Regions from separate parts of the Comamonas sp. FUJ_7 genome, predicted to be linked through region 2. Evidence: riboswitches for the same ligand, from Rfam matches in the RefSeq annotation. Region 2 holds a riboswitch; each other region holds the start of a gene.

Region 1 (3,267 bases), on a different contig from region 2:
CAAAAGGCGCCTCGCCCACTGTCCAGTTCTCAAAGCCGGGCACATGGCCCGACGTGATGATGCCGAACAGAATCAGCACGCCGGTGATCAGAAACGCCACCACGGCCACCACCTTGATCAGAGCGAACCAGTATTCGGCCTCGGCAAAGCCACGCGCGGAAAACGCATTGAGCCCCACCATCAGCAGCAAAAACAGGCCGCTCCAGAGAATGCCCGGCACATCGGGGAACCAGTAGGCCATGACCAGTTGCGAGGCCACCAGATCCACGGCCACCACCACGGCCCAACTGAACCAGAAGTTCCAGCCCAATGCAAAGCCAAAGCCGCGATCCACATAGCGCGAGGCATAGGTCGAGAAAGAGCCGGCCACCGGCATGAAGGCCGCCAGCTCGCCCAGGCTGGTCATGATGTAGTACACCATGATGCCAATGAGCAAATAAGTCAGCACCGCGCCGCCAGGGCCGACCTGGGCGATGGCCGAGCCCGAAGCCACAAACAGGCCGGTGCCAATGGCGCCGCCAATGGCAATCATGCTCAGGTGGCGCTGCTTGAGCACCCGGTGCAGCTGGGGCTGCGTGTTGTTGTCACTGCTACCAGTCAGCGGCGCAGGCTGATGGTTTGCGTTGGGTTGAGACATATGTCTTGTTTTAATGGTTTGCGCCCATTCAGACAGACCACCCAGCCATCCCACAAGCGCTGCCAGACGGCAACGCGAAAAAGCGATCACGCAAAGGATCGCAGGCAACAGGGACAAAGGAACAAAGCCATGAAAGCAAAGCGCTGTGGCGGATAAGCCAGCGGCATTCGATCTCGGCAGCTACCCCGGTCGGGTGCTTCAATGGCCAGGCGGAGATATCACCGGGCCCACTGACAGGCAAAGATGGCATTTTGCCCAAATCCGCCCGCCGTCATGCGCCGGCCCATCAATGCGGGGGTGGACTCTGGGGCTGATCACACGCACTTGACAGCCCAGATCACTATGAAAATGAAAGCAGCATGCGCATGCATTTCTTTCGATTCAAGATCAAATTACTCCAAGACCAACATTTGGCAAGCGGCAATCGCTATCAAATTCATGAATGGGGCTTCACCAAGCAGCGTGATCTGCCAGCCGCCTCTGGCAAACCCGTATAGCCCGCCAACTGCATTCTTCTTACATTGGCGCCCAGGCTTTCAGCCCAGCAATGCCGAGAGAGACTGCAGCGCCAACATTGCGCCGGCAGCGCCGAAGGAGCAACCGCCCCGGAAACTCTCAGGCCAAAGGATCGGCATCGCTTTGATACACACTCTGAAGAATGTCCGGACGTCATCGTCCGCCGGGCATACCGAAGGAGCAAGCGAGCGGCGCAACCAGCGCCCAGCCTCGTGAATCTCTCAGGTCCAGAACAGAGGGGGCGTTTGCTGCGCATATTGCGCGGGAACTCCACCCTTTGACGCATCTGGAATCTGAATCATGAAAACAATCGCCGTTATCGGTGGTGGTATCACGGGCGTGACCACCGCTTATGCCCTCGCACGCCGCGGCTTTTCCGTCACCTTGTTCGAAAAGCAGCGTTACGCGGCCATGGAGACTTCGTTCGCCAACGGCGGCCAGCTCTCGGCATCGAACGCCGAGGTGTGGACGCACTGGTCCACCATCGTCAAGGGCCTCAAATGGATGCTCAAGAGCGATGCACCGCTGCTGCTCAACCCCAAGCCAAGCTGGCACAAGCTGTCGTGGTTTACCCAGTTTCTTGCTGCCATTCCCCACTACGAAAAAAACACCGTGGAGACGGCGCGTCTGGCCGTTGCGGCGCGCGAGCATTTGTTCAGCTGGGCCGAGCAAGAGGGCATCGACTTCGATCTCAAGAAGCAAGGCATCCTGCACATCTATCGTGACCGCGCCGGCTTCGAGCATGCGGGCCGGGTGTCGCAACTGCTGGCCCAGGGCGGCCTGGAGCGCCGTGCCGTCACCCCCGAAGAAATGCATGCCATCGAGCCCACGCTGTCGGGCAATTACTACGGCGGCTACTTCACGGAAAGCGACTCCACCGGCGACATTCACAAATTCACCAGCGGCCTGGCCGCCGCCTGCGCAAGACTGGGCGTGACATGCCTTTACGGCCAGGAGATCGTGTCGGTTGCCAGCAACGGCAAACAGGCCAGCGTCACCGTGCGCCAGGATCAACAAGAGGTGACGTCCACTTTCGATGCCATGGTGGTCTGCGCCGGCACGGCCAGCCGTGCACTGGCCAGCCAGCTGGGCGACAGCGTCAATATCTACCCGGTCAAGGGCTACTCGATCACCGTCAACCTGCTCGATGAGGCCAGCCAGGCAGCAGCCCCCGTGGTCAGCCTGCTGGACGACGAAACCAAGCTGGTCACCAGCCGCCTGGGCCAAGACCGGTTCCGCGTGGCCGGCACGGCGGAGTTCAATGGCTACAACAAGGACATTCGCGCCGACCGCATTCGCCCGCTGATTGACTGGGTGCAGCAGTGCTTTCCGGGCATCAGCACGCGCAGCGTCGTGCCCTGGGCGGGCCTGCGCCCCATGCTGCCCAATCTGATGCCGCGCGTGGGCCCCGGCAACAAGCCTTGCGTGTTCTACAACACCGGTCACGGCCACCTGGGCTGGACGCTGTCTGCCATTACCGCCGACATGATTGGCAACGTGGTTCTTCAGTCCATGGGCAGCGCCAGCAAGCAGCCCCGCCCGCCCACGCTGACCACCGCCAGCGCCTGATCGTGAAGTGATACAGCTACCAAAATGAAAGCTGCTTGCGCTTGATTTTTCTATGTTTCAACATCTTTTGATATTGAAACAATGACAGATAAAGTGCAGGCAGCTCTCAATATCAGAGCTGCAGACAAATCAGCACCAGCCCCAGCATCATCAGCGCCATGCCCAGCTTCTCCGTCAGCGACAGCTTTTCGCTGAACACCTTGCGCGACACCAGGTAGCTGAAGACCACCTCCACCATGCCCAGCGTGCGCACGGCGGCCGCCCCCTGCATGGCATAAGCGGTGAACCAGGCCAGCGATGCGGCGGCGCCCATGCTTCCGGCCAGCAGCGAGATGCGCCAGGCTCTGAAGATGGGCCACAGCCCCTGCTCATGGGTACGGCCAATCCAGATGCCCATGACCACAGACTGCATGGTCTGCGCCACCAGTACGCCCCAGGCACCGGACAGCCAGGGCGAAGTCACGCCCAGCCTGACAATCTCCACCGCACCGCCGCGAAAGCCCACCGTGGCCAGTGCAAAGCAGGCGCCGCAGATCAGACCATAC
Region 2 (3,267 bases):
GATTCAGGGCGGCGCCATGGCCTTCTTCTTCATCCCGCTGACAACCATCACACTGAGCGGTCTATCGCCAGATCGCATTCCCGCCGCTGCGGGCCTGTCCAACTTTGTGCGGATTACGGCCGGCGCCATGGGCACCTCGATTGCCACCACACTGTGGGAAAACCGGGCCTCCATGCACCACGCGCATCTGACGGAGCTGCTGGTGCAGGGCCAGGGCACTTTTGCTGTCACGGTCAAAAACCTGCAGGCCGCTGGCATGAGCGCCGAGCAGGCCTACGCCCAGATCAACCGGCTGATCGACCAGCAGGCCTTCACCCTTGCGGCGGACGATATCTTTCTGGCCTCGTCCTTTATGTTCCTCAGCCTGATCGTGCTGATCTGGTTCACCAAGCGCCCTGCCGCCCACAGCTCAGGGGCCGATGCTGCAGCCGGCGCGCATTAGTCGCTACTGAAATTTCATATAAAAATAGCTTCCAGCGCTTGTTCAGCAAGCATTGGAAGCTATTTTTTCAGGAGTATTCAATCTGAAGCGACCTGCTTGTCCAGACGGCGCAAAAACACCTGCAGCTCCTTGACGACCTGCGAATCCCCCTTGGCCTGTGCGCAAGCCAGTCCCTGCTCCCAGGCATGACGCGCCGCCTGCGCATCGCCCAACGCCAGCTCCACCTTGCCCAGCTGCTTCCAGGCCACCGAGTAGCTGGCATCCAGCGCCGTCGCCTGCAGCAGATGCTCTCGTGCAATGCCCATCTGCTCCTCATCGGCATAAGCCTTGCCCAGCGTATAGCGCAGCAGCGCCCCATCCTTGCCCTGAGCCAGCAGCTTTTCCAGATTTCCAACCATGGGATTCATGGCCCACACTCCTTTTGTCACCTTTGTCGAAGTCAGAGTGTCGCACCGTCCAGCCTGACAACGCAGCAATGCCCATGCAATGTTTGCCAGCACAATCGAAGCATGATGACCCGCCACCCACTCCAACCTCTCGCACTACTTGCCACCGCTCTCAGCGTCGTCTTTTTGAGCGCCTGCTCAACCACCGGCAATCAGACCCGCAAGCCTTTTGCTGAATGCACGCCCGCCAGTCAAGTCGACACACCCGCCAAGATCAAGACCTCCTCCAATGTCCGTATCGACCCTGACTGGTATCCCGAGGGGGCACTGGTCAAAGTGGTCTATCAGTTCGAAGTCACGCCCGAAGGCAAGATGGGCCGCAAGATCTATCAGCCTGAGGATGCCGACCCACGCATCATCAAAGCCATCGAAAGATCCTTTGCCCGCTGGCGCTTCACGCCCGCCCTGCGCAATGGCCAGCCTGTCACCACCTGTTTCGAGCAGCCCTACGACCTGATCTTCAAGAAGCAGTAACAGCCACTCCTGGGCCCTATCGAAAACCCCAGAAGTTGCAAATTGCGGTGGTGCAGGCCCGTGATGCACCGCTAGAATTGCCTGCGTCAGGAGAGAGTGCCAGCGGCCCCAGCCGCCCGGCACCGCCGAAGGCGCAGATGGCCAGTCCATCCAAACGCTCAGGCAAAAGGACTGACAAGCGCTGCGCGGCGTACAAGCTGCCAGCGTTCCTTGCTGGAGAGAGATGTGAGCCGCCATTTCATGGTGCGCCTGCATCCACCGAAGGAGCAAACTGCCCGACATCACTGCGGCAGTGAATCTCTCAGGTAAAGCGGACAGCAAGGCAAGCCCGCCGCGCATGGCAGCCGTCATGCAGGGCCACTCATATGGGTTGAATAACCGGAGCGCTTGCCTGTGACTGCTGCAACCTCGCCTGACCTGCTAACCACACCTTTGTTCGACCTGCACCAGAAGCTGGGCGCGCGCATGGTGCCGTTTGCCGGTTATTCCATGCCTGTGCAATACCCGCAAGGGCTGATGGCCGAGCATCTGCACACCCGCAAGGCGGCAGGACTGTTCGATGTCTCCCACATGGGCCAGCTCTTGCTGCGCGGGCTAGATGCAGCGGCAGCTCTTGAGTCGCTGATGCCCGTTGATGTCATTGACCTGGGCCTGCACAAGCAGCGCTACGGACTGCTGCTCAATGAAGAAGGCGGCATTCTGGACGACCTGATGTTCGTCAACCGGGGCGACGACCTGTTCCTCATCGTCAACGGTGCCTGCAAGGTGGCCGACATGGTCCATATCCAGAAACACATCGGTCAGCGCTGCGAAGTCGTGCCCCTGCCCGACCGCGCCCTGCTGGCACTGCAAGGCCCTCAGGCCGTGACAGCGCTGCAAAGACTGATCCCCAGCGTCAACGCCCTAGTCTTCATGACCGGCAACTACTTTGACTGGCAAGGCCATGCGTTCTACATCACGCGCAGCGGCTATACGGGCGAGGATGGGTTTGAAATCTCCCTGCCCGCCCATGTGGCACAAGCCTTTGCCGAGACGCTGCTGGCCCAGCCCGAAGTCGCCCCCGTCGGCCTGGGTGCCCGCAACTCGCTGCGCCTTGAAGCGGGTCTGTGCCTGTACGGCAACGATATTGACACCACGACCACTCCTGTCGCAGGCGCTTTGAACTGGGCCATCCAGAAAGTGCGACGCAGCGGCGGTGCACGCGAAGCAGGCTTTCCCGGCGCTGCCATCGTGCTGGAGCAGCTACAAAATCCGCAGCAGCTGACGCGCAAGCGCGTTGGCCTGCTTGCACAGGAACGCACTCCCGTGCGCGAGCCTGCGGTGCTTGAAAACATGGACGGCCAGCATATAGGTCACATCACCAGCGGCCTGCTCAGCCCCACTCTCAACCAGCCCATTGCCATCGCTTATGTGGCGCCCGACTATGCGGCCGTAGGCACCGAAATCTTTGCCCTGGTGCGCGGCAAGCCCGTGCCCATGAAGGTTGCTGAGATGCCCTTTGTGCCCACCAACTACTACCGTGGCTAGGTCTGTCGCCGCGCATGAGAGCGGCCAGTTTGCCCAACAGCACTCAGAACGCCGCTAAAGTGCGGGCTGGACCTTTCTCCAACACAACCCCGATTCCTCCGAATCCCTGAATTCCCCATCTGGAGCTTTGCATGAGCATCAAATATTCCAAAGAACACGAATGGATCAACGCCGCTGACACCAATGCCGCGATTGTCGGCATCACCGTCCACGCACAAGACGCACTGGGCGATGTGGTGTTTGTCGATCTGCCCGCCGTCGGCACCATCTTCAAGGCCGGCGACGTGACCGGCGTGGTCGAGTCCGTCAAGGCCGCTGCAGACGTATACATGCCCGTGACCGGTGAAATCGTTGAAGTCAACGAAGACCTGCGCAACG
Region 3 (3,267 bases), 330 kb from region 2:
GGCTGTGCCGTCCCTCGGAGGCCGTACTGGAGATCCTCCCTCAGCCCCAACAAGCTGCATTTTCCAAAGAAGACGGTGAAACCGTCATTGACTCGAAAGGCCAACGAATTGGCAAGCTCTGACCTCCCCAACATCGATGAACAGGTATTTGAAAAACCTAGCCTCGAAGGCTTGTTGCCTCAAAAACGTGCAACCCACGCGCCGCGCATTCTGCTGTTGTATGGCTCGGTTCGTGACCGCTCCTACAGTCGACTGCTGACCGAAGAGGCTGCGCGCCTTCTGCGCAAGATGGGGGCCGAGACAAGAGTCTTCGACCCGCGCGGCCTGCCGCAGCCGGATGGCGCCCCTGATGACCACCCAAAGGTTAAAGAGCTGCGTGAGCTGGCTCTATGGGCCGAGGGCATGGTCTGGACATCTCCTGAGCGCCATGGTGCGATGAGCAGCATTCTCAAAGCGCAGATTGACTGGATTCCTTTGTCCGTTGGCGCGGTGCGACCAACGCAAGGCAAGACGCTGGCGGTAATGCAAGTCTCGGGAGGCTCCCAGTCCTTCAATGCAGTCAATCAAATGCGTGTGCTGGGTCGCTGGATGCGCATGATCACCATCCCCAATCAATCCTCCGTTGCGAAGGCATTTGCAGAGTTCGATGAGGCAGGCCGGATGAAGCCCTCTTCATATTACGAGCGGGTGGTAGACGTGATGGAAGAGCTGGTCAAGTTCACGCTGCTGACGCGAGACTGTACGAACTATCTGGTGGATCGCTATAGCGAGCGCCGTGAAAGTGCCGAAGAACTGTCCAAACGGGTCAACCAACGCAGTATTTGAGCGATACGGGCGGGCTGACACCACACTTTTGACTGAAAACTCAGCAGCAGCTTTTCTTATTTTCGGCAGACTGCTTAGGGTCGCTGACTGCCATCTCAAATACAGCCATCAAACACCCAAAGAAGCCATCCTGCATTCGGTATCGCCCCTTTTGCCCACGCCTGTGACTGAAAGTTCTTGGGGCTGGCAGTTGCACCGCAGAGTGCAACTGCATCGTCATCCAATCCGGGGCAACCTGTTTGAACGGAACGTCGAAGACGCGCAGTGAGTTTTGCCGCACAGCCCCAAGAGCTTGACGGCGCAGGACGCCCCGCAGCGAAGCGAAGGGGTCGTGGGCAGCAGGGGCCGGATCTTTGCCTACTTTCTGGCCACAGAAAGTAGGTCGGCAAGGCGAGCCGAGACCCGCCCTCAGTCCTTGGCAAAGGCATGGCATCAAAACAAAACCAAGAGCCAAACCAAGCTCAACGCCAATCACAGCAAGCGCAAGCAGCTATCAAAACCACCTTCAACAGCCACTGGAACAAGCGCCACACGCAGCACAACCGCACGCAAACCCGTACTAACCCGAACAAAGTCCCGGAAACTGACTAAAATCGCGCCCATCCTGCGGGAGAGCGGAACCTGTCACAGTTCCCGCCGAAGGCGCAAACTCCCATAATCGCTCAGGCAATCAGTACCGCAGGTGGGCCAGAAAAGGCCCGGATATCGCCAACTGGAGAGCAGCCCGCAACCACAAGTTCGCTGGGCTCACCGAAGGGGCAAGCATGACCGCCGCGAAGGTGCTTGTGCGCAACTCTCAGGTAAAAGGACAGCGGGAGAGGCAAGCCGGACACTCCTCGCTGATGTGAGTGGCTGGTCTATTTCAAGTGCCTTCATGCTGCCTTCTGTCTCTTTGCTGGATTCGTTCCAGACCTCCAATTTCACCGTCATGCTGGTCATCTATCTGGTGGCCATCACGGCGGAAGCCATGTCCGGCGCCCTGGCCGCAGGCCGGCGCAATATGGACATTTTTGGCGTGGTCGTCATCGCCTTTGTCACCGCTTTGGGCGGCGGCACCATCCGCGACATGGTGCTGGGCCACTACCCGATTGGCTGGACGCAGCATCCCGAGTATGTGTATCTGGTCATCAGCTTTGGCCTGCTGACCACGGTGATTGCGCGCCACATGGTCAAGCTCAAGCAGGTGTTTCTGCTGCTGGACGCCATGGGGCTGATCGCCTTCTCGCTGATCGGCTGCAATACGGCGCTGGAGCTGGGCTACCCCACCATCGTTGTCATCATGGCGGGCATGATTACCGGCATCAGCGGCGGCATCTTGCGCGACGTGCTGTGCAACCAGGTGCCGGTGGTCTTCCGCCGCGAGCTGTATGCCAGCGTGTCGCTGGCCGTGTGTCTGATGTTCCTGGGCCTGCGCTATCTGGAGGTCAGCTCCAACATCAGCACCGTGGTGTGCTTTGTGGGGGGGCTGGCCTTTCGTCTGGCGGCCATTCGCTTCAAGTGGCGGCTGCCGGTGTTTTCTTATCAGCAACGCTGGGAATAACTGGCAAGCCCCCTGAGGCGCTTTCGCGCCTTCCCCCGGAGGGGGACGACATCTTCGCTGCGCGGCGGCGCTTGCTGGATGTCTCTTGACTGGGGCAGCGCCGGTTTTTAGCGCTCTGCTCTGTTGAATTGATGTTTTTTGATGCCTGAAACTGTTCACCACCTGCTTGAAGGTATGGACCCTAACGCCCAGCAATGGCGTGTGCTGGAGACCGACTTTGCTTGCGGTCTGCGCTTTTTGCAGACTTGGGCGGCATGGCGGGCGCAACCACAGCGCAGCCGCATGCTGCATTTTGTGGGTTTGCTCAGCCAGGCCCCCTCGCTTGAAACTCTGTGCCAAACCTTGCCAACCAATGGCCCGCTGAGCCAGTTGGGCGAGCAGTTGTGTCAGCAATGGTGGGGACTGCTGCCCGGCATACACCGGCTGTCGTTTGAGCAAGGGCAGGTGCTGCTGACGCTGTATATCGGCGATACGCAGAATCTGCTGCGCCGCCAGCCGCCGCTGGCCGCCGACCATATCTGCCTGAGCAATGCAGACCCTGCCGACTGGAATGGCGATGCCCTCAAGAATCTGGCCCGCCATTGCCGCCGCGGCACGCTGCTGACAGCACCCGGTACGGCGCTGGCAACGGCTTTGGGCAAGCTGGGTTTCGAGCTGCTGCAGCAAGCAGCAACAACTGGCCTGCAGGCCCGCTACAACCCGGCGTGGGAGCCGCGCCATCGCCCCGATGGCTTTCCCGCACCGCTCGGCCAGCCGGGTCACTGTCTGGTGCTGGGCGCAGGTCTGGCTGGGGCAGCAGCCGCCGCCAGTCTGGCGCGGCGCGGCTGGCAAGTCACTGTGCTGGACAAGGCTGCCCAGCCTGCAGCCGGTGCCTCGGGCCTGCCTGCGGGACTGTTCTGTCC

Evidence for each region. Region 2 has a riboswitch for glycine ahead of gcvT (glycine cleavage system aminomethyltransferase GcvT). Riboswitches for the same ligand answer to the same signal wherever they lie in the genome.
Region 1: linked by a shared signal. The riboswitch ahead of AC2I9W_RS04240 (D-amino acid dehydrogenase) and the one ahead of gcvT (glycine cleavage system aminomethyltransferase GcvT) in region 2 are both predicted to bind glycine.
Region 3: linked by a shared signal. The riboswitch ahead of AC2I9W_RS00060 (trimeric intracellular cation channel family protein) and the one ahead of gcvT (glycine cleavage system aminomethyltransferase GcvT) in region 2 are both predicted to bind glycine.

Annotation. Positions count from the first base shown of each region.
Region 1 covers NZ_JBXXZI010000002.1:111,518-114,784, reverse strand. The annotation lists gene AC2I9W_RS04245 (amino acid permease) at 1-637, opposite strand, end outside; glycine riboswitch at 1,179-1,278, shown strand; glycine riboswitch at 1,279-1,399, shown strand; gene AC2I9W_RS04240 (D-amino acid dehydrogenase) at 1,454-2,722, shown strand; gene AC2I9W_RS04235 (EamA family transporter) at 2,835-3,267, opposite strand, start outside.
Region 2 covers NZ_JBXXZI010000001.1:346,682-349,948, reverse strand. The annotation lists gene AC2I9W_RS01575 (DHA2 family efflux MFS transporter permease subunit) at 1-442, shown strand, start outside; gene AC2I9W_RS01570 (hypothetical protein) at 520-849, opposite strand; gene AC2I9W_RS01565 (energy transducer TonB) at 952-1,362, shown strand; glycine riboswitch at 1,440-1,546, shown strand; glycine riboswitch at 1,566-1,690, shown strand; gene gcvT (glycine cleavage system aminomethyltransferase GcvT) at 1,756-2,889, shown strand; gene gcvH (glycine cleavage system protein GcvH) at 3,021-3,267, shown strand, end outside.
Region 3 covers NZ_JBXXZI010000001.1:12,697-15,963, reverse strand. The annotation lists gene arsC (arsenate reductase (glutaredoxin)) at 1-122, shown strand, start outside; gene arsH (arsenical resistance protein ArsH) at 109-825, shown strand; glycine riboswitch at 1,423-1,514, shown strand; glycine riboswitch at 1,528-1,647, shown strand; gene AC2I9W_RS00060 (trimeric intracellular cation channel family protein) at 1,700-2,365, shown strand; gene mnmC1 (FAD-dependent 5-carboxymethylaminomethyl-2-thiouridine(34) oxidoreductase MnmC1) at 2,507-3,267, shown strand, end outside.